Regions from separate parts of the Oceanobacillus sp. FSL K6-3682 genome, predicted to be linked through region 2. Evidence: a T-box and tRNA genes for the amino acid it is inferred to sense, from the RefSeq annotation. Region 2 holds a T-box; the other holds one or more tRNA genes.
The links. The T-box of region 2 lies ahead of proS (proline--tRNA ligase). A T-box ahead of a tRNA ligase gene usually reads a tRNA of that ligase, here a tRNA-Pro.
Positions count from the first base shown of each region.

Region 1: it has a tRNA-Pro gene. The T-box ahead of proS (proline--tRNA ligase) is inferred to sense a tRNA for this amino acid. The anticodon was not compared.

Region 1 covers NZ_CP150263.1:99,612-109,989, reverse strand. The annotation lists gene MHH51_RS00565 (MgtC/SapB family protein) at 1-582, opposite strand, end outside; rRNA gene rrf (5S ribosomal RNA) at 902-1,017, opposite strand; rRNA gene MHH51_RS00555 (23S ribosomal RNA) at 1,156-4,076, opposite strand; rRNA gene MHH51_RS00550 (16S ribosomal RNA) at 4,266-5,828, opposite strand; tRNA gene MHH51_RS00545 (tRNA-Ala) at 6,026-6,098, opposite strand; tRNA gene MHH51_RS00540 (tRNA-Pro) at 6,116-6,192, opposite strand; tRNA gene MHH51_RS00535 (tRNA-Arg) at 6,194-6,270, opposite strand; tRNA gene MHH51_RS00530 (tRNA-Leu) at 6,274-6,362, opposite strand; tRNA gene MHH51_RS00525 (tRNA-Gly) at 6,369-6,443, opposite strand; tRNA gene MHH51_RS00520 (tRNA-Leu) at 6,465-6,549, opposite strand; tRNA gene MHH51_RS00515 (tRNA-Lys) at 6,553-6,628, opposite strand; tRNA gene MHH51_RS00510 (tRNA-Thr) at 6,642-6,717, opposite strand; tRNA gene MHH51_RS00505 (tRNA-Val) at 6,722-6,797, opposite strand; rRNA gene rrf (5S ribosomal RNA) at 6,807-6,922, opposite strand; rRNA gene MHH51_RS00495 (23S ribosomal RNA) at 7,061-9,981, opposite strand; rRNA gene MHH51_RS00490 (16S ribosomal RNA) at 10,171-10,378, opposite strand, start outside.
Region 2 covers NZ_CP150263.1:1,005,522-1,015,899, reverse strand. The annotation lists gene MHH51_RS05200 (rhodanese-related sulfurtransferase) at 1-455, shown strand, start outside; gene MHH51_RS05195 (hypothetical protein) at 502-1,191, opposite strand; gene MHH51_RS05190 (glutathione peroxidase) at 1,388-1,870, shown strand; gene MHH51_RS05185 (amino acid ABC transporter ATP-binding protein) at 1,949-2,671, opposite strand; gene MHH51_RS05180 (amino acid ABC transporter permease) at 2,664-3,323, opposite strand; gene MHH51_RS05175 (transporter substrate-binding domain-containing protein) at 3,355-4,128, opposite strand; gene MHH51_RS05170 (M20 family metallopeptidase) at 4,128-5,303, opposite strand; gene MHH51_RS05165 (DUF3916 domain-containing protein) at 5,483-5,590, opposite strand; gene proS (proline--tRNA ligase) at 5,716-7,152, opposite strand; T-box leader at 7,231-7,486, opposite strand; gene MHH51_RS05155 (DUF456 domain-containing protein) at 7,580-8,062, opposite strand; gene MHH51_RS05150 (glycerol-3-phosphate acyltransferase) at 8,136-8,756, opposite strand; gene MHH51_RS05145 (M15 family metallopeptidase) at 8,926-9,483, shown strand; gene MHH51_RS05140 (hypothetical protein) at 9,592-9,900, opposite strand; gene MHH51_RS05135 (hypothetical protein) at 10,170-10,378, opposite strand, start outside.

The DNA.
Region 1 (10,378 bases), 910 kb from region 2:
GCGTTGATTACCTTCCAACAATTTTATCTCCATTTGTTTAATATTAAAATGATTCTTTTCAATTGACTTTACTGCTTCATGTATTTCAAATTCCTCTGATGCAATAATCTCAATAAAATTGCTTGATTTAAATCGGGGGAAGAAATGCTCTATTTGATTTAAAAAAATTAAACTGACAAGAATAATAAGCGTTGTTACAATAGCAACGCTGTACATACCGGCTCCGACAACTAATCCAATACCTGCTACAGCCCATATAGAAGCAGCTGTTGTTAACCCTTTGATAGTTCCTCCGTAAACAATAATTGTACCTGCTCCCAGAAAGCCGATACCGCTAATTACATAAGAAGGGATACGGGCAGGATCGAATCGAATATTATCATATTGTTCCATGAAAGCGATAAAACCAAAAATTGATAAAATCATCATTAAACAGGATCCTACTCCTACTAGTATATGCGTACGGAACCCAGCTGAATGATTATTAATTTCTCGTTCAAAACCAATTAAACCAGATAATATCAAAGCAATAAATAAACGTGATACAATAACAAGAAAATCACCACCAATGAATTGTTCCAATTTTACTTACTCCTTTGTATAGAATTTAAAATGCAATTATATCTTTACGTGATCGTTTCATCTTTTATGCATATTCGAATATATAGAAAAGAATAGCTTGTCTCCATCTCCTCTCTCAAAAATATCATTTTTAAATTTTATCATGTCTAACTTCCATTATATTCTAATCCTTTTAATTTGCTAATAAGAAAATTTTATTATCTATTCTGGATTACTTTTTTTAATAAGCTTATTTAATTATTTTATGATTCCAAATTTAATATAGAAGGTTTAAGAATACAAAAAAGAGTTAAGCATAAGCTTAACTCTTTTTTAATGTGCCTGGCAACGTCCTACTCTCGCAGGGGGAAGCCCCCAACTACCATTGGCGCTGAAGAACTTAACTTCTGTGTTCGGCATGGGAACAGGTGTGACCTCTTCGCTATCGCCACCAGACAATACAATATGTAACTTGAAGATGTTTCCTTAAAAACAAGGACAAGTTATATTATATGCACTTCAGAATAAAAATGCAACACTTTTTTTAAATTTGCACCCTGAAAACTAAATAAGAGTAACGTGACATCAAAAAACTTAGATAAGTCCTCAATCGATTAGTATCCGTCAGCTGCACGTGTCGCCACGCTTCCACCTCGGACCTATCAACCTCATCGTCTCTGAGGGATTTTACTCACTTGAAGTGATGGGAAGTTTCATCTTGAGGGGGGCTTCATGCTTAGATGCTTTCAGCACTTATCCTTTCCACACGTAGCTACCCAGCTATGCTCCTGGCGGAACAACTGGTACACCAGCGGTGTGTCCATCCCGGTCCTCTCGTACTAAGGACAGCTCCTCTCAAACTTCCAACGCCCACGACGGATAGGGACCGAACTGTCTCACGACGTTCTGAACCCAGCTCGCGTACCGCTTTAATGGGCGAACAGCCCAACCCTTGGGACCGACTACAGCCCCAGGATGCGATGAGCCGACATCGAGGTGCCAAACCTCCCCGTCGATGTGAACTCTTGGGGGAGATAAGCCTGTTATCCCCGGGGTAGCTTTTATCCGTTGAGCGATGGCCCTTCCATGCGGAACCACCGGATCACTAAGCCCGACTTTCGTCCCTGCTCGACTTGTAGGTCTCGCAGTCAAGCTCCCTTCTGCCTTTACACTCTACGAATGATTTCCAACCATTCTGAGGGAACCTTTGGGCGCCTCCGTTACCTTTTAGGAGGCGACCGCCCCAGTCAAACTGCCCGCCTGACACTGTCTCCGAACCGGATTACGGTCCTGGGTTAGAATGGTCATACAGTTAGGGTGGTATCCCACGGGTGCCTCCACGTAAGCTGGCGCTCACGCTTCAAAGGCTCCCACCTATCCTGTACAAACTGCACAAACATTCCATATCAGGCTACAGTAAAGCTCCACGGGGTCTTTCCGTCCTGTCGCGGGTAATGCGCATCTTCACGCATAGTATAATTTCACCGGGTCTCTCGTTGAGACAGTGCCCAAGTCGTTGCACCTTTCGTGCGGGTCGGAACTTACCCGACAAGGAATTTCGCTACCTTAGGACCGTTATAGTTACGGCCGCCGTTTACTGGGGCTTCGGTTCAAAGCTTCGCTCCGAAGAGCTAACTCTTCCCCTTAACCTTCCAGCACCGGGCAGGTGTCAGCCCCTATACTTCGCCTTTCGGCTTCGCAGAGACCTGTGTTTTTGCTAAACAGTCGCTTGGGCCTATTCACTGCGGCTCACTCACAAGTGAGCACCCCTTCTCCCGAAGTTACGGGGTCATTTTGCCGAGTTCCTTAACGAGAGTTCTCCCGCTCACCTTAGGATTCTCTCCTCGCCTACCTGTGTCGGTTTGCGGTACGGGCACCTATGATCTAACTAGAGGCTTTTCTTGGCAGTGTGAAATCAGGAACTTCGGTACTCTATTTCCCTCCCCATCACAGCTCAGAAATATGTCAGACGGATTTGCCTATCTGACTTCCTCGCATGCTTGGACGCACATCCATCAGTGCGCACTCCTTATCCTCCTGCGTCCCCCCATTGTTCAAACAATCATGAGGTGGTACAGGAATATCAACCTGTTGTCCATCGCCTACGCCTGTCGGCCTCGGCTTAGGTCCCGACTAACCCTGAGAGGACGAGCCTTCCTCAGGAAACCTTAGGCATTCGGTGAAAGAGATTCTCACTCTTTTTTCGCTACTCATACCGGCATTCTCACTTCAAAGCGCTCCACCAGTCCTCACGGTCTGACTTCTCTGCACTTTGAACGCTCTCCTACCATTGTTCGTAAGAACAATCCGCAGCTTCGGTGATACGTTTAGCCCCGGTACATTTTCGGCGCAGCGTCACTCGACCAGTGAGCTATTACGCACTCTTTCAATGATGGCTGCTTCTAAGCCAACATCCTGGTTGTCTGTGCAACGCCACATCCTTTTCCACTTAACGTATACTTTGGGACCTTAGCTGGCGGTCTGGGCTGTTTCCCTTTCGACTATGAACCTTATCACCCATAGTCTGACTCCCAAGTTGAAGTAACTGGCATTCGGAGTTTGACTGAATTCGGTAACCCGGTAGGGGCCCCTAGTCCAATCAGTGCTCTACCTCCAGTACTCACGATCTTGAGGCTAGCCCTAAAGCTATTTCGGAGAGAACCAGCTATCTCCGTGTTCGATTGGAATTTCACCGCTACCCACACCTCATCCCCGCATTTTTCAACATACGTGGGTTCGGGCCTCCAGTCAGTGTTACCTGACCTTCACCCTGGACATGGGTAGATCACACGGTTTCGGGTCTACGACCGCATACTCATTCGCCCTATTCAGACTCGCTTTCGCTACGGCTCCGTGTCTTCCACTTAACCTTGCATACAATCGTAACTCGCCGGTCCATTCTACAAAAGGTACGCCGTCACCCATTAACGGGCTCCGACTACTTGTAGGCACACGGTTTCAGGTTCTATTTCACTCCCCTTCCGGGGTGCTTTTCACCTTTCCCTCACGGTACTGGTTCACTATCGGTCACTAGGTAGTATTTAGCCTTGGGAGATGGTCCTCCCGGATTCCGACGGAATTCCACGTGTTCCGCCGTACTCAGGATACACTCCGGAGGAAATTCCTTTTCAACTACAGGGCTGTTACCTTCTTCGGCTGACCTTTCCAAGTCGATTCGTTTAAAGAATTTCTTTGTAACTCCAATGGAGTGTCCTACAACCCCAAGAAGCAAGCTTCTTGGTTTGGGCTCTTTCCGTTTCGCTCGCCGCTACTCAGGAAATCGATTTTTCTTTCTCTTCCTCCAGGTACTGAGATGTTTCAGTTCCCCGGGTCTGCCTCATCTACCCTATGTATTCAGATAGATGTCCTGTCCCATTACGAACAGTGGGTTCCCCCATTCGGAAATCCCCGGATCAAAGTTTACTTACAACTCCCCGAGGCATATCGGTGTTAGTCCCGTCCTTCATCGGCTCCTAGTGCCAAGGCATCCACCGTGCGCCCTTATTCACTTAACTAAAGTTTTGGAATAAGTTTGCTGATTACTTCGTAATCAGTTGTGTTGCTATATCAATAGCTTTTTTGCCTTATTTCTAAAGTTTGATGTCGTTGTTACTCTTATTTAGTTTTCAAGGTACAAAAAGAGAGATTGCTCTCTCAAAACTGAACCAAACAACCAAGTACAAAATTCCGTTATATATCCTTAGAAAGGAGGTGATCCAGCCGCACCTTCCGATACGGCTACCTTGTTACGACTTCACCCCAATCATTCGTCCCACCTTCGGCGGCTGGCTCCAAAAAGGTTACCTCACCGACTTCGGGTGTTACGAACTCTCGTGGTGTGACGGGCGGTGTGTACAAGACCCGGGAACGTATTCACCGCGGCATGCTGATCCGCGATTACTAGCGATTCCGGCTTCATGTAGGCGAGTTGCAGCCTACAATCCGAACTGAGAACGGTTTTATGGGATTTGCTTGACCTCGCGGGCTTGCTTCCCTTTGTTCCGTCCATTGTAGCACGTGTGTAGCCCAGGTCATAAGGGGCATGATGATTTGACGTCATCCCCACCTTCCTCCGGTTTGTCACCGGCAGTCACCTTAGAGTGCCCAACTAAATGCTGGCAACTAAGATCAAGGGTTGCGCTCGTTGCGGGACTTAACCCAACATCTCACGACACGAGCTGACGACAACCATGCACCACCTGTCACTTTGTCCCCGAAGGGAAAACTCTGTCTCCAGAGCGGTCAAAGGATGTCAAGACCTGGTAAGGTTCTTCGCGTTGCTTCGAATTAAACCACATGCTCCACCGCTTGTGCGGGTCCCCGTCAATTCTTTTGAGTTTCAGCCTTGCGGCCGTACTCCCCAGGCGGAGTGCTTAATGCGTTAACTTCAGCACTAAGGGGCGGAAACCCCCTAACACCTAGCACTCATCGTTTACGGCGTGGACTACCAGGGTATCTAATCCTGTTCGCTCCCCACGCTTTCGCTCCTCAGCGTCAGTTACAGACCAGAGAGTCGCCTTCGCCACTGGTGTTCCTCCACATCTCTACGCATTTCACCGCTACACGTGGAATTCCACTCTCCTCTTCTGCACTCAAGTCCTCCAGTTTCCAATGCACGTTTACGGTTGAGCCGCAAGATTTCACATCAGACTTAAAGAACCGCCTGCGAGCGCTTTACGCCCAATAATTCCGGACAACGCTTGCCACCTACGTATTACCGCGGCTGCTGGCACGTAGTTAGCCGTGGCTTTCTGGTCGGGTACCGTCAAGGTACGATCAGTTACTATCATACTTGTTCTTCCCCGACAACAGAGTTTTACGATCCGAAAACCTTCATCACTCACGCGGCGTTGCTCCGTCAGACTTTCGTCCATTGCGGAAGATTCCCTACTGCTGCCTCCCGTAGGAGTCTGGGCCGTGTCTCAGTCCCAGTGTGGCCGATCACCCTCTCAGGTCGGCTACGCATCGTCGCCTTGGTGAGCCATTACCTCACCAACTAGCTAATGCGCCGCAGGCCCATCTGTAAGTGACAGCAAAAGCCGCCTTTCAACTTACCATCAGGAGATGATAAGTATTATCCGGTATTAGCTCGCGTTTCCGCGAGTTATCCCAGTCTTACAGGCAGGTTGCCTACGTGTTACTCACCCGTCCGCCGCTCGTTCCACGAACGTCCCTCCGAAGAGTTCTGTCCGCTTCCCGCGCTCGACTTGCATGTATTAGGCACGCCGCCAGCGTTCGTCCTGAGCCAAGATCAAACTCTCCATAAAAGTGTTTGTTTCTTTAGCTTTCAGAAGTCAACTTCTGACTTAAATATTCAAGAAAAACGAGGTGTTTTTCTTCTTTCGTACTGGTTGTTTTGTTCAGTTTTCAAAGAGCAATTTCTTTGTCGCTTTTAAAAACGGCGACCAAATCAATATATCATGTTTCAAAACCATTGTCAACAACTTATTTAAAAGTTATTGAGTGGAGCCTAGCGGGATCGAACCGCTGACCTCCTGCGTGCAAGGCAGGCGCTCTCCCAGCTGAGCTAAGGCCCCATGTTATATTCATGTAATGGTCGGGAAGACAGGATTCGAACCTGCGACCCCTTGGTCCCAAACCAAGTGCTCTACCAAGCTGAGCTACTTCCCGATGGCGCGCCCGAGAGGAGTCGAACCCCTAACCTCTTGATCCGTAGTCAAACGCTCTATCCAATTGAGCTACGGGCGCTTATGGTGCCGAGGACCGGAATCGAACCGGTACGGTAATCACTTACCGCAGGATTTTAAGTCCTGTGCGTCTGCCAGTTCCGCCACCCCGGCAATATTTGGAGCGGAAGACGGGATTCGAACCCGCGACCCCCACCTTGGCAAGGTGATGTTCTACCACTGAACTACTTCCGCGTATTGCCTTTATTTAATTAATGGTGCGGGTGGAGGGACTTGAACCCCCACGCCCGAAGGCACTAGATCCTAAGTCTAGCGCGTCTGCCAATTCCGCCACACCCGCAAATGGTGAGCCATGAAGGATTCGAACCTTCGACCCTCTGATTAAAAGTCAGATGCTCTACCGACTGAGCTAATGGCTCCTTAAAAGGAAAATGGTGCCGGCCAGAGGACTTGAACCCCCAACCTACTGATTACAAGTCAGTTGCTCTACCAGTTGAGCTAGGCCGGCATAATGGTGGAGGATGCAGGGCTCGAACCTGCGACCCCCTGCTTGTAAGGCAGGTGCTCTCCCAGCTGAGCTAATCCTCCGGATTTAAAGCCTGGCAACGTCCTACTCTCGCAGGGGGAAGCCCCCAACTACCATTGGCGCTGAAGAACTTAACTTCTGTGTTCGGCATGGGAACAGGTGTGACCTCTTCGCTATCGCCACCAGACAATACAATATGTAACTTGAAGATGTTTCCTTAAAAACAAGGACAAGTTATATTATATGCACTTCAGAATAAAAATGCAACACTTTTTTTAAATTTGCACCCTGAAAACTAAATAAGAGTAACGTGACATCAAAAAACTTAGATAAGTCCTCAATCGATTAGTATCCGTCAGCTGCACGTGTCGCCACGCTTCCACCTCGGACCTATCAACCTCATCGTCTCTGAGGGATTTTACTCACTTGAAGTGATGGGAAGTTTCATCTTGAGGGGGGCTTCATGCTTAGATGCTTTCAGCACTTATCCTTTCCACACGTAGCTACCCAGCTATGCTCCTGGCGGAACAACTGGTACACCAGCGGTGTGTCCATCCCGGTCCTCTCGTACTAAGGACAGCTCCTCTCAAACTTCCAACGCCCACGACGGATAGGGACCGAACTGTCTCACGACGTTCTGAACCCAGCTCGCGTACCGCTTTAATGGGCGAACAGCCCAACCCTTGGGACCGACTACAGCCCCAGGATGCGATGAGCCGACATCGAGGTGCCAAACCTCCCCGTCGATGTGAACTCTTGGGGGAGATAAGCCTGTTATCCCCGGGGTAGCTTTTATCCGTTGAGCGATGGCCCTTCCATGCGGAACCACCGGATCACTAAGCCCGACTTTCGTCCCTGCTCGACTTGTAGGTCTCGCAGTCAAGCTCCCTTCTGCCTTTACACTCTACGAATGATTTCCAACCATTCTGAGGGAACCTTTGGGCGCCTCCGTTACCTTTTAGGAGGCGACCGCCCCAGTCAAACTGCCCGCCTGACACTGTCTCCGAACCGGATTACGGTCCTGGGTTAGAATGGTCATACAGTTAGGGTGGTATCCCACGGGTGCCTCCACGTAAGCTGGCGCTCACGCTTCAAAGGCTCCCACCTATCCTGTACAAACTGCACAAACATTCCATATCAGGCTACAGTAAAGCTCCACGGGGTCTTTCCGTCCTGTCGCGGGTAATGCGCATCTTCACGCATAGTATAATTTCACCGGGTCTCTCGTTGAGACAGTGCCCAAGTCGTTGCACCTTTCGTGCGGGTCGGAACTTACCCGACAAGGAATTTCGCTACCTTAGGACCGTTATAGTTACGGCCGCCGTTTACTGGGGCTTCGGTTCAAAGCTTCGCTCCGAAGAGCTAACTCTTCCCCTTAACCTTCCAGCACCGGGCAGGTGTCAGCCCCTATACTTCGCCTTTCGGCTTCGCAGAGACCTGTGTTTTTGCTAAACAGTCGCTTGGGCCTATTCACTGCGGCTCACTCACAAGTGAGCACCCCTTCTCCCGAAGTTACGGGGTCATTTTGCCGAGTTCCTTAACGAGAGTTCTCCCGCTCACCTTAGGATTCTCTCCTCGCCTACCTGTGTCGGTTTGCGGTACGGGCACCTATGATCTAACTAGAGGCTTTTCTTGGCAGTGTGAAATCAGGAACTTCGGTACTCTATTTCCCTCCCCATCACAGCTCAGAAATATGTCAGACGGATTTGCCTATCTGACTTCCTCGCATGCTTGGACGCACATCCATCAGTGCGCACTCCTTATCCTCCTGCGTCCCCCCATTGTTCAAACAATCATGAGGTGGTACAGGAATATCAACCTGTTGTCCATCGCCTACGCCTGTCGGCCTCGGCTTAGGTCCCGACTAACCCTGAGAGGACGAGCCTTCCTCAGGAAACCTTAGGCATTCGGTGAAAGAGATTCTCACTCTTTTTTCGCTACTCATACCGGCATTCTCACTTCAAAGCGCTCCACCAGTCCTCACGGTCTGACTTCTCTGCACTTTGAACGCTCTCCTACCATTGTTCGTAAGAACAATCCGCAGCTTCGGTGATACGTTTAGCCCCGGTACATTTTCGGCGCAGCGTCACTCGACCAGTGAGCTATTACGCACTCTTTCAATGATGGCTGCTTCTAAGCCAACATCCTGGTTGTCTGTGCAACGCCACATCCTTTTCCACTTAACGTATACTTTGGGACCTTAGCTGGCGGTCTGGGCTGTTTCCCTTTCGACTATGAACCTTATCACCCATAGTCTGACTCCCAAGTTGAAGTAACTGGCATTCGGAGTTTGACTGAATTCGGTAACCCGGTAGGGGCCCCTAGTCCAATCAGTGCTCTACCTCCAGTACTCACGATCTTGAGGCTAGCCCTAAAGCTATTTCGGAGAGAACCAGCTATCTCCGTGTTCGATTGGAATTTCACCGCTACCCACACCTCATCCCCGCATTTTTCAACATACGTGGGTTCGGGCCTCCAGTCAGTGTTACCTGACCTTCACCCTGGACATGGGTAGATCACACGGTTTCGGGTCTACGACCGCATACTCATTCGCCCTATTCAGACTCGCTTTCGCTACGGCTCCGTGTCTTCCACTTAACCTTGCATACAATCGTAACTCGCCGGTCCATTCTACAAAAGGTACGCCGTCACCCATTAACGGGCTCCGACTACTTGTAGGCACACGGTTTCAGGTTCTATTTCACTCCCCTTCCGGGGTGCTTTTCACCTTTCCCTCACGGTACTGGTTCACTATCGGTCACTAGGTAGTATTTAGCCTTGGGAGATGGTCCTCCCGGATTCCGACGGAATTCCACGTGTTCCGCCGTACTCAGGATACACTCCGGAGGAAATTCCTTTTCAACTACAGGGCTGTTACCTTCTTCGGCTGACCTTTCCAAGTCGATTCGTTTAAAGAATTTCTTTGTAACTCCAATGGAGTGTCCTACAACCCCAAGAAGCAAGCTTCTTGGTTTGGGCTCTTTCCGTTTCGCTCGCCGCTACTCAGGAAATCGATTTTTCTTTCTCTTCCTCCAGGTACTGAGATGTTTCAGTTCCCCGGGTCTGCCTCATCTACCCTATGTATTCAGATAGATGTCCTGTCCCATTACGAACAGTGGGTTCCCCCATTCGGAAATCCCCGGATCAAAGTTTACTTACAACTCCCCGAGGCATATCGGTGTTAGTCCCGTCCTTCATCGGCTCCTAGTGCCAAGGCATCCACCGTGCGCCCTTATTCACTTAACTAAAGTTTTGGAATAAGTTTGCTGATTACTTCGTAATCAGTTGTGTTGCTATATCAATAGCTTTTTTGCCTTATTTCTAAAGTTTGATGTCGTTGTTACTCTTATTTAGTTTTCAAGGTACAAAAAGAGAGATTGCTCTCTCAAAACTGAACCAAACAACCAAGTACAAAATTCCGTTATATATCCTTAGAAAGGAGGTGATCCAGCCGCACCTTCCGATACGGCTACCTTGTTACGACTTCACCCCAATCATTCGTCCCACCTTCGGCGGCTGGCTCCAAAAAGGTTACCTCACCGACTTCGGGTGTTACGAACTCTCGTGGTGTGACGGGCGGTGTGTACAAGACCCGGGAACGTATTCACCGCGGCATGCTGATCCGCGATTACTAGCGATTCCG
Region 2 (10,378 bases):
AAAAAATTGTAACGTATTGCACAGGAGGCATTCGCTGTGAGAAATTTAGCGGCTGGCTCAAGGATGAAGGCTTTGAGGACGTAAGCCAATTACATGGCGGTATCGTTACCTATGGAAAAGATCCTGAAGTTCAGGGCGAATTATGGGATGGACAGCTATATGTATTTGATGAACGTATCAGCGTTCCTGTTAACCGCAAAGAGCATGTTATTGTCGGAAAAGATTACTTTGACGGGGAACCTTGTGAACGTTATATAAACTGTGCAAATCCCGAATGTAATAATCAAATTCTCGCTTCTGAAGAGAATGAACATAAATATTTACGCGGATGCACACATGAATGCCGTATCAGCCCACGTAATCTTTATGTAAAAGAGCATAATTTATCTACAGAAGAAGTTAAAGAGCGTTTAGCAGCTATTGGCGAAACACTTCCGGAAACAACAACTGTTTAAATAAATATATAATCGAAAACAGGCTGGAGATTCTCCAGCCTGTTTATTATTTTTGATAAATAATCAGCCATTCATTATCCTTGTTTTTCATTCCAGTACCGATATACCCTTCCTTCATAAGATTTGCTTGACCAGTAATATCGTTCATTTTTATTTCTCTATGTTCTCCATCACCAACGTTGTGCAATTGTAAATCATTACAATAAATATAACGCAGCTTCCCGCCATACTTTTCCTTCATTTTATAAATCCGCATTCCCAGAGCAAATTTATCTTTCATACTCGGAATATTTCCCGGGGCAACTGTAGCTAAAACATAGCGATATGCAGTTGAATCCAACTGCTCCATAATAAATTTTCCCATTCTTGTCTGCAATCGATTCCCCCGAAAATCAGGATGTACATTAGAAATCTCCGAATAGATAATTTGTGCATAATCTTCTTCTGTCAGCCCGATATCTTTTCCCAGCCCCTCTTCATCTGCAGCCGGATTTAGAAAAGCCCGAAATGCAACCAGCTTCTCCTGATGAAAAATGCCGACCATCAGCGAATCTCCCTCTAATATTGTAAGGAACTCGTCCTCGTCTAAGGGCTCAAGTCTGTTTTTATCCTCCAATGCTTCATAAACTGCCGTTTGCAGCTCTATAATTTCGGGTAAATCAGTAGTAGTGAGGTAGCGTAAATAAGTATTTTTATCTTCCCCATTTAATGGGAGATATTTTACAATTTCTGTCACAGGTAAACGTCCTTTCTTGCTATGATACAATTAAATCAGATAGAGCTATTCTTTTAGAGGATGTTCAAAAAGTCTAATAAAAATGACACGGCGAGTTTCTGCGTTGACGGGAGTTTCTTGGTCCTATTCATCGGACTTTTTGAACACACACTTTTAGATGCATTTACATCTTATCATTTTTTTAAGGAGGAGTAATATGACAAGTATATACGATTTTTCAGCAAAAACAATTGAGGGTGAAGAGAAGCCGCTGTCAGATTATAAGGGGGATGTGCTGCTCATCGTAAACACAGCCAGTAAATGCGGCTTTACTCCTCAATTTAACGGACTGCAGAAATTGTATGACCAATATAAAGATCAGAGCTTTGAAGTGCTTGGCTTTCCATGCAATCAATTTGGACATCAGGATCCTGGAGCGGATGAAGAGATTAACCAGTTTTGCAAACAGAATTATGGGGTTTCCTTTCAAATGTTTTCTAAAGTGAATGTAAAAGGAAAAAATGCACATCCTCTTTTTGCTTTTTTAACAAGCGAGCAAAAAGGTATACTTGGCGAACAAATTAAATGGAATTTTACAAAGTTTCTTATTGATAAAGATGGACAAGTTGTAAAACGATTTGGTCCGCAAAAGAACCCGGATATAATAGAGAAGGATGTGGAAGCACTTCTAGATGGATAAGCAATAAAAGCGCAGAGGATATATTAAGAACATGACTTAGTTTAAACCATGTTCAATCTATCTTCCGCCCTTTTATCTTTAGAGTACTTTTTCCAAAAAGCTTTGGGCCCGTTCGGTGCTTGGATTAGTGAAGAATGTATTTGGCTCCGTTTCTTCCAGCAATACACCATCATCTAAAAAGAGTACCTTATCTGCAACTTCCTTTGCAAAATTCATTTCATGCGTAACAATTACCATCGTCATGCCTGTCTCCGTCAAGCCTTTCATAACGTCGAGTACCTCTTTTACCATTTCCGGATCAAGTGCGGAAGTTGGTTCATCAAAAAGCATAATTTCCGGTTCCATTGCGAGTGCTCTGGCGATGGCAACACGCTGCTTCTGTCCGCCAGACAGTCGATTGGGGTATGCTTTTTCTTTATCGGTCATACCTACCCTTGCCAGCAGGTTTTTCCCAATCTGCTCCGCTTCTTTTTTCGATAAACCCTTTACTTTTTGTGGTGCATACATTACGTTCTCCAAAGCAGTCATATGGGGAAAAAGATGAAAATGCTGGAATACCATTCCAATATTTTTTCTTATTTCCATTTTGTTAACCCTTGGAGAAATAATTTCCTCATCATTTATATAAATTTGTCCAGAGGTTGGCTCTTCCAATAGATTAAGACAGCGCAGAAAGGTTGATTTTCCAGATCCGGAAGGGCCGATAATTGTCACAACCTCACCTTTTCCAACTGTTGTACTGATACCTTTTAACACTTCATTCTTACCAAATACCTTTGTTATATTATCTGCTTTAATCACTCTGTCTCATCCTCCGTTCAACATACCTTCCAGCCAAAGTTAGTATGGTAACCATCACCCAATAAATTACTCCTGCGAAAAAGAGCGGTTCGAAGTTTCTATATAAATCGGCTCCGGCAATTTGTGCACGGCGCATTAAATCCAGATAGCCAATAGTAGAAACTAATGCCGACTCTTTTGTTAATGTAATAAATTCATTCATGAGTGCAGGAAGAATATTTTTAAATGCCTGCGGTAAAATAATATTTAGCATCATGGAACGATAAGGAACACCTAACGCTTTGGCTGCTTCGGTCTGTCCTTTATCCACTGCCATAATACCGGCACGGATAATTTCAGATACATACGCGGCTGAGTTCAAGCCGAATGCTAATACAGCGGATAAAAATGCCGATATATCATAGCCAGTTAATTGGGGGATTGCTAAGTATATAATCATTAATTGCAAAATAAGCGGTGTACCGCGAAAAATAGATGTATATACATCTGCAATTGCCTTCAACGGCCAAAAGCCCGTTATTTTAAAAATTGCCAAAATAGTACCCAATATAAACCCTGCCAAAATGGATACACTAACAAACTTTAATGTTGCACCTATTCCTTCTAGTATAAAAGGAATATAAGGCACGATTTGGGAAAAATCCAAATTCATGCCCTATCACCTCGTTTCTTTATGCTGTATTTTATTCAACAGAGCCTGGTATCCATTCTTCTTTTAAGCTCTTTAAAGTGCCATCTTCTTCTAATTTTTCTAAAACGGCATTTACATCATCCACTAAATCACTGTCTTTAGGGAATGCGATTGCCATACCCTCAGTTGAAGAATTGGGATCATCAAATCCAAAGAATCCTTGGGAATCCATATATCCCAGAGCAACTTCCTTAGACAGATAGACAACATCGATACGGTTCGCATTCAATTCCTGAGCTAAAATCCCGGCATCATCTACCTTTTTCACCTCAATATTATACTCTTCCGCTAAAGCATCTGCGCCATTTTCTTGAATGGAGCCCAGTTGTACACCAAGTGTTTTTCCTTCAAGCTCATCTAAAGATTCCATTGCTTTATCTTTGGTAACAAACATTTGTCCAGTATCATTATAAACATTAGAGAAGTCTACATTCTTTTTACGGTCTTCGCTTGCATTCATTCCTGATATGACCATGTCCACACGATTTGCTTGCAAGGAACCAATCAGACCTTCAAATTTCATATCTTCAATTTCTAATTCCATATCCAGTTCTTCAGCGATAAGCTTTCCTAATTCAATATCAAATCCTTCAAACTCACCTTGAGGATTTCGTGATTCATATGGAGGGAAATCAGCTGATGTTCCCATTTTTAATACATTTTTATCCCCGCCAGATGATTCAGATTCATTATCATCTGATCCGCAAGCAGCCAGTAAAGCTGTAAATAGTAATGTGCTGAAAAGTAAAATGAGCTTTTTTTTCATTAGACGTTTACCTCTTCTTTGTTTTTATTAAATTCTTCCTTCATTGCCTGAACCGCTTCTTCATTTGTCAATAAATCATAGCCTGTTTTCGCTAAAGAAAGAGCCCCTTCATACAATGCCAGATGCCCATCCTCAGTAATAGTCTGATTAGCAAATTCTTTCGTATGAGCAATTAAGCCTTCTTTGTTTAAGCCGATATACGGATGAATAGCCGGAACTACCTGGCTGACATTTCCCATATCAATCGAACCATAAGATTCTTTTGCTCCATAAACAGGCAGGCGGCTTGTCTCTTTTAAATTTGCAGTAAACAAATCAGATAAAACCTGATTCGTTGTCATATCGTCATAGCTTAATTCATAGTTGGATATATTTAATGTTGCTCCAGTCATTAAAGCTGCTCCTTCAGCAATATGCTTTACCTTTTCTACTACTTCATTAAGGTAAGGACGATTATTTGCCCGGACATAGAACTGTGCAACTGCTTTATCAGGAACCACGTTCGCAGCTTGTCCTCCATCAGGAATAACTCCATGAATACGGACATCTGATTTCACATGCTGTCTCAATGCATTAATACCGTTAAACAATTGAAGCACACCATCTAAGGCATTAATCCCTTTTTCCGGAGCTGCTGCAGCATGTGCTGTTTTTCCATGATACTCAAATTGGATTGCATCCATAGCCAGTGATTCACCGCTTACCTGTGATGTATCACTTGGATGTAAAATCATCGCAGCATCAATACCGTCAAACACTCCCTGCTCACTCATCGGTACTTTAGCTCCGTTTGTTTCCTCTGCAGGAGTACCGAATACATAAACAGTGCCGCCAATTTCATCAATAACTTTACTTAATACAACTCCTGCACCGACACTCATCGTTCCAATTAAATTATGCCCGCAGCCGTGACCTACACCTGGAAGTGCATCATATTCGGCCAGATATGCAATTTGAGGACCAGGCTTTCCGCTTGAGTAGGTTGCTTTAAAGGCCGTATCACGACCAACAATCCCTTTTTCTACTTTAAATTGATGTGACGTTAAATAATCTGTTAATAGCTTCATAGATTCATATTCTTGATCTCCAAGCTCTGGATTATCAAAAATAGTGTCGCTCAAGTTCGTTAAATCATTAATTACTTTATCTAGTTTGTTTTTTAAATTTGACTTCATATTTATTCCCTCATTTAATGTATAATTATTAATTAATATGTATATTTATAACACGATTTTGCATGCTTATGCAATAGGCAAAATAATAATTATATTTTCAGATAATTATTTAAGCTTATATATTGATATTTACAAGAAGTATATCCCTCAACCCAGGATCATATTTTTACTAAGAAAGGTTACTTTAATTCCCCAATAAACCAAATTTCACCTTCATAGCGGTATCCATCTTCATCTGTAATTATTTCTTTAAAGCCTGATTCTTGCATATCATTTGGAATGGATATACCCCATTCAGTCTAAATTTTTCTACTATCAGAAAGAGGCAATCCTTTAAGCACTTTATATATTATCTTTAATACATAAAAGCAGACTGAGCTGCAAAACCCAGTCTGCTTCCATTTTTCAGTTATTAATACGCTTTTGCCCAGTAAACTAATTCCTTTGCCTGCTTCCCGCAGCATACGCATGTATCAGATACGCTTTCCGGTTCAAACGGAATACAGCGGGAGGTTGCTGTTGTTTCTTCTTTAATCTTTTCTTCACAGGCTACATCTCCACACCACATTGCTTTGACAAAGCCGCCCTTTTCAATTTCTGTTTTAAATTCATCCATATTTTTAGCTGTATGGGTCATCTCTTCACGATGCTCTAATGCACGATTATATAGATTTGCCTGTACTTCATCCAGCAATGCAGCAAGACGCTCTTCCACATCTGCCAGAGCAACAAATTCCTTCTCGCCGGTATCACGGCGGACAAGAACGACCTGCTCTTTTTCAATATCCTTTGGCCCCATCTCAACTCGGACCGGGATACCTTTCATTTCATATTCATTAAATTTCCAGCCTGGCATTTTATCACTGCCGTCAATATCGACACGGGCAACTTTTGCTAATTTATCACGTAGAGCATAAGCTTTATCCAGTACGCCTTCTTTATGCTGGGCGATTGGAACAATCATTGCCTGTGTCGGAGCAATCTTTGGAGGCACTACTAGTCCGCGATTATCGCCGTGCACCATAATTAAAGCTCCCATAATCCGGGTAGACAAGCCCCATGAAGTTTGATGAACAAACTGGCTTTCCCCATTTTCATCCAGATAGGTAATATCAAATGCTTCTGCAAATCCAGAACCAAAATGATGCGATGTAGCAGATTGCAATGCTTTCCCGTCATGCATCAATGCTTCAATCGTTAAGGTAAATTCCGCCCCTGCAAATTTTTCTTTATCTGTTTTCTTTCCTTTTAACACAGGGATGGCTAAATATTCTTCCACCAGCTTGGCATAAATTCCAAGCATACGATTTGTTTCTTCGGTTGCTTCTTCATCTGTTGCATGTGCTGTATGCCCTTCCTGCCAATGGAATTCAGAGGAACGCAGGAATGGACGTGTTGTTTTTTCCCAGCGGACTACGTTGGACCATTGGTTATAGAGCTTTGGCAGATCACGGTAAGAGTGAATATTATTTGAGTAATAATCACAGAAAAGCACCTCAGAAGTTGGGCGCACCGCGATACGTTCTGTTAATTCCTCATCTCCGCCGTGCGTTACCCAGGCAACCTCAGGAGCAAAGCCTTCTACGTGATCTTTTTCCTTTTGCAGCAGGCTTTCCGGAATAAACAGTGGAAAAGCAACGTTCGTATGACCTGTTTCCTTAAACATACGATCTAATTCGTCTTTAATATTTTCCCAGATTGCATAGCCATAGGGCTTGATAATCATCGTTCCGCGCACTTGACCATAGTCAACAAGCTCTGCCTGTTTAACTACGTCTGTATACCACTGTGCGAAATCGTCCTCCATCGCTGTAATTTTTTCTACAAATTGTTTATTTTTCTTACCCAATTGTAAGCACCTCTTTCTTATTTAACTCTTCTATTATTTGAAATTCCATATAAACGCAAAAAATCCTCCATCCTTATGAAAAGGGACCGAGGTTAAACAGGTGGTACCACCCTTGTTTATATATAAGCTGCTGTCTGTTATTTTACAGACATGCCCGGCAAATATATACACTTCATTTGATAACGGCCAAAACCGCGCCAATTTCAGAGTTGTATCTCCTTATATGGCGAACTCGGGAGGCAGGTTCCCTTGTATGTCTATGAAAAAGTCTCAGCATCCTTTTTCTCTCTGTATTAGACAGTAACAACGTACTATTCTCCGTCAATATTTCAACTATGCTTTTAATATATAGTTCTCACTGATGAAAGTCAAGAAGCAGACGATTTTTTACAGTTAAGAAAATGGGAATAAGGCATTTGCTGCCTGCTTATAACCAGACCGCGATAAAGAACCAGACAATCATAATCAACTGCAGGACAACTTTTGCAACAGAACCTCCTAAAAATCCTAAAAAAGAACCAATGGAAGCCCGGATTGCTTCTTTCACTGTTCTCCGTTGCATCATTTCGATAGCGAGCACTGTTAAAAATGGAACATAAATAATTCCAAATGGCGGAGTAATAAAGGAACCGATAATAACAGCTACCGCAGCGCCTCTTTCTCCTGCTTTACTGCCTCCAAATTTTTTCACAAAATAACTGTTGGCAATAATGTCCGCAACAAAGAGAATAACTGTGATCACAATCATTCCTGCCCAGAACCACCAGTTCAGGGTCTCACTATTTATAAAGAAGTAATAGATTAGAAATCCTCCCCAAATAGCAATAACAGACGGGATCATCGGAAAGATAATTCCCAGAAAACTTGCGATAAATAACAGGATAATGATTATCCATAATAAAATATCCAATTCTTGCACACTCCTTAATAAAAAGCTTACTTTTTCAGTATCCCCTATAATATAAGTTCAAAAAAACCCTTATCTAGGCACTCTTTTTAAACATACTGGATAACCTTGTCTCTTCCTTTAATATAATCCGGCGATAATTCTCCATATGCTTGTATATACAAAGCAGTGTTAAAAATATAACCACCAGCGCAGGCCCATTTCCAAAGAAATAGTAGGTTGTAATAAGAAAAGATACATACATAAACAGGACGCCGATAACAAGATAGTCTGTTGCAAAAGTAAAGAACAATAAAATAGCAATTCCAATTAAAGCAACCCGCCAGTCAATGGCAATTAATGCACCAACCAGGGACGCGGTACCTTTCCCGCCGCTGAAGTTCATCGTTATAGGATAATTATGCCCAATAATAACAAATAAAGCAGTCAAATAAATATATAAGGAAGCCTCTCCAGCCGGGATTCCTGCTTCTCCTAAAATAAATAAGACGAGTAAAATGGCAAGTGTAGCCTTAAAAATATCAATCAGCGCAACCACAATACCATATTTCCAGCCTAACAGAATTGTTGTATTAGATGCTCCGGCATTTTTGACACCTTCACTCTTAATATCCCGCTTCTTTATTTTCCCGATAATTTGCGATCCATGAATACAGCCAAAAATATAGCCTATTAAACAGCTAATGAAGTAATACATTGATTTCCCTCCATTTCTGTTAAGTTTCTCTTATTATATGTCCAGAATGCTTAAGAAATCAATTTGTAAAACAACCATATTTATCTAGTTGTTCAATGCATCATCAGGAACTTGTTCATGTTATGATTACTAATAGAGAGAAATTTTTTAAAGGAGTCAGAAATAACGAATGAAAGCTTTAAAGCATTTTACGCTTTCCTGGATTGCTATTATTCTTTTTATAGGTTTGCTGTTCTGGCTTTACCAGCAGACAAATTCTTCTTATGAAAGAGTGGATGGAGAAGAAACGATATCAGAACTTCATCCCGCTGTCCAGGAAGCTGTCGATACGTTGATTGATCGTGCTGATGATATTGATATAGAGGTTGTTATTACAGATGGCCTGCGTACAGAGGAAGAACAGGAAACGCTGTATGCAAGAGGCAGAGAAAACGAAGAAGATATTGTTACCCACGCCAGAGCAGGTGAAAGCTATCATAATTATGGTTTGGCTGTGGATTATGCGATTCGGAACAACGACGGAGAAATTATCTGGGATATTCATTATGACGGGAATAACAATGGAGAGCCGGACTGGTTTGAAGTTGCAGAAATCGCAAAAGATTTAGAGTTTGAATGGGGCGGAGATTTCAATGGCTTTACAGATTATCCGCATTTGCAGATGACATTCGGATTGAGCATTTCTGAACTGCAACAGGGATATCGTCCCTCCGTTGAAGAAGAATAGGATGGTAATTAACATATACTCCACGCAAATATTTTTCATAAAAAGAAATTCAGGCAGAGGCTTTTATTGTCTGAATTTCTTTTTATTTACCAAAGTATCCAGCAGCTATTAAAACAATTTAAGTTCTTTTATTTCTTTCTTTGTTTCATCCGTTCCGAGTTCGTATAGTTTATGATAAACAGTAATCAAATCCTCCTCATAGTTATCCCGTTTTTCATCGACTGGCCGTTCATCAAATGGTTTCCCCACGAATTTAACTGCATCTTTTGCATTTTTTTCTTTTCTCGCAAACAGAACTTCGATTTCTTTTACCTCTTCTGGTGTTGCATATATCTCATACTCAATACCGTTGTCAGGCAGCGAAACCTCGCTAATTTCTTCCGTATCAACTGTTACAAAATATTTATTTCGTACCATTATTGGAAACCTCCCCTTTCTTATAAAGCTTTTTCCCTTTTTAGCCGAGCTAAAACTTCTCTTTTAGATTATAAGAAAATGATACCCGAATTGTAATATTTCTTAAAAAATCGTTTAGAACCCTAGTTTTAATTATTATACTTGTTCAATATCCGCCAACCATAAGTACTCTAAAATTAATTACAAAGAAAAAAGACCATCATTTGATGATCTCGCTTTTCATTTCTTGAACGTAATAGATTAACATTCCATCCAACAACGTTTATCCTTTATGCTTTCGTATTCTTTTTATTTGCCAATGTGTCTATCAGCCAAAAAAAGACACTCGGATAAACAGACAAGAATATAAAATTAATTATCATTTCTCTGTTATTAAAATCAGGGAAACCTCCACCTAATACGAAATATGCCAATAAAGCAATTACTATTCCCGCTAAAACATGCAGGACGGCTCTCAAAGTATTCCCAGCTTCTGTAT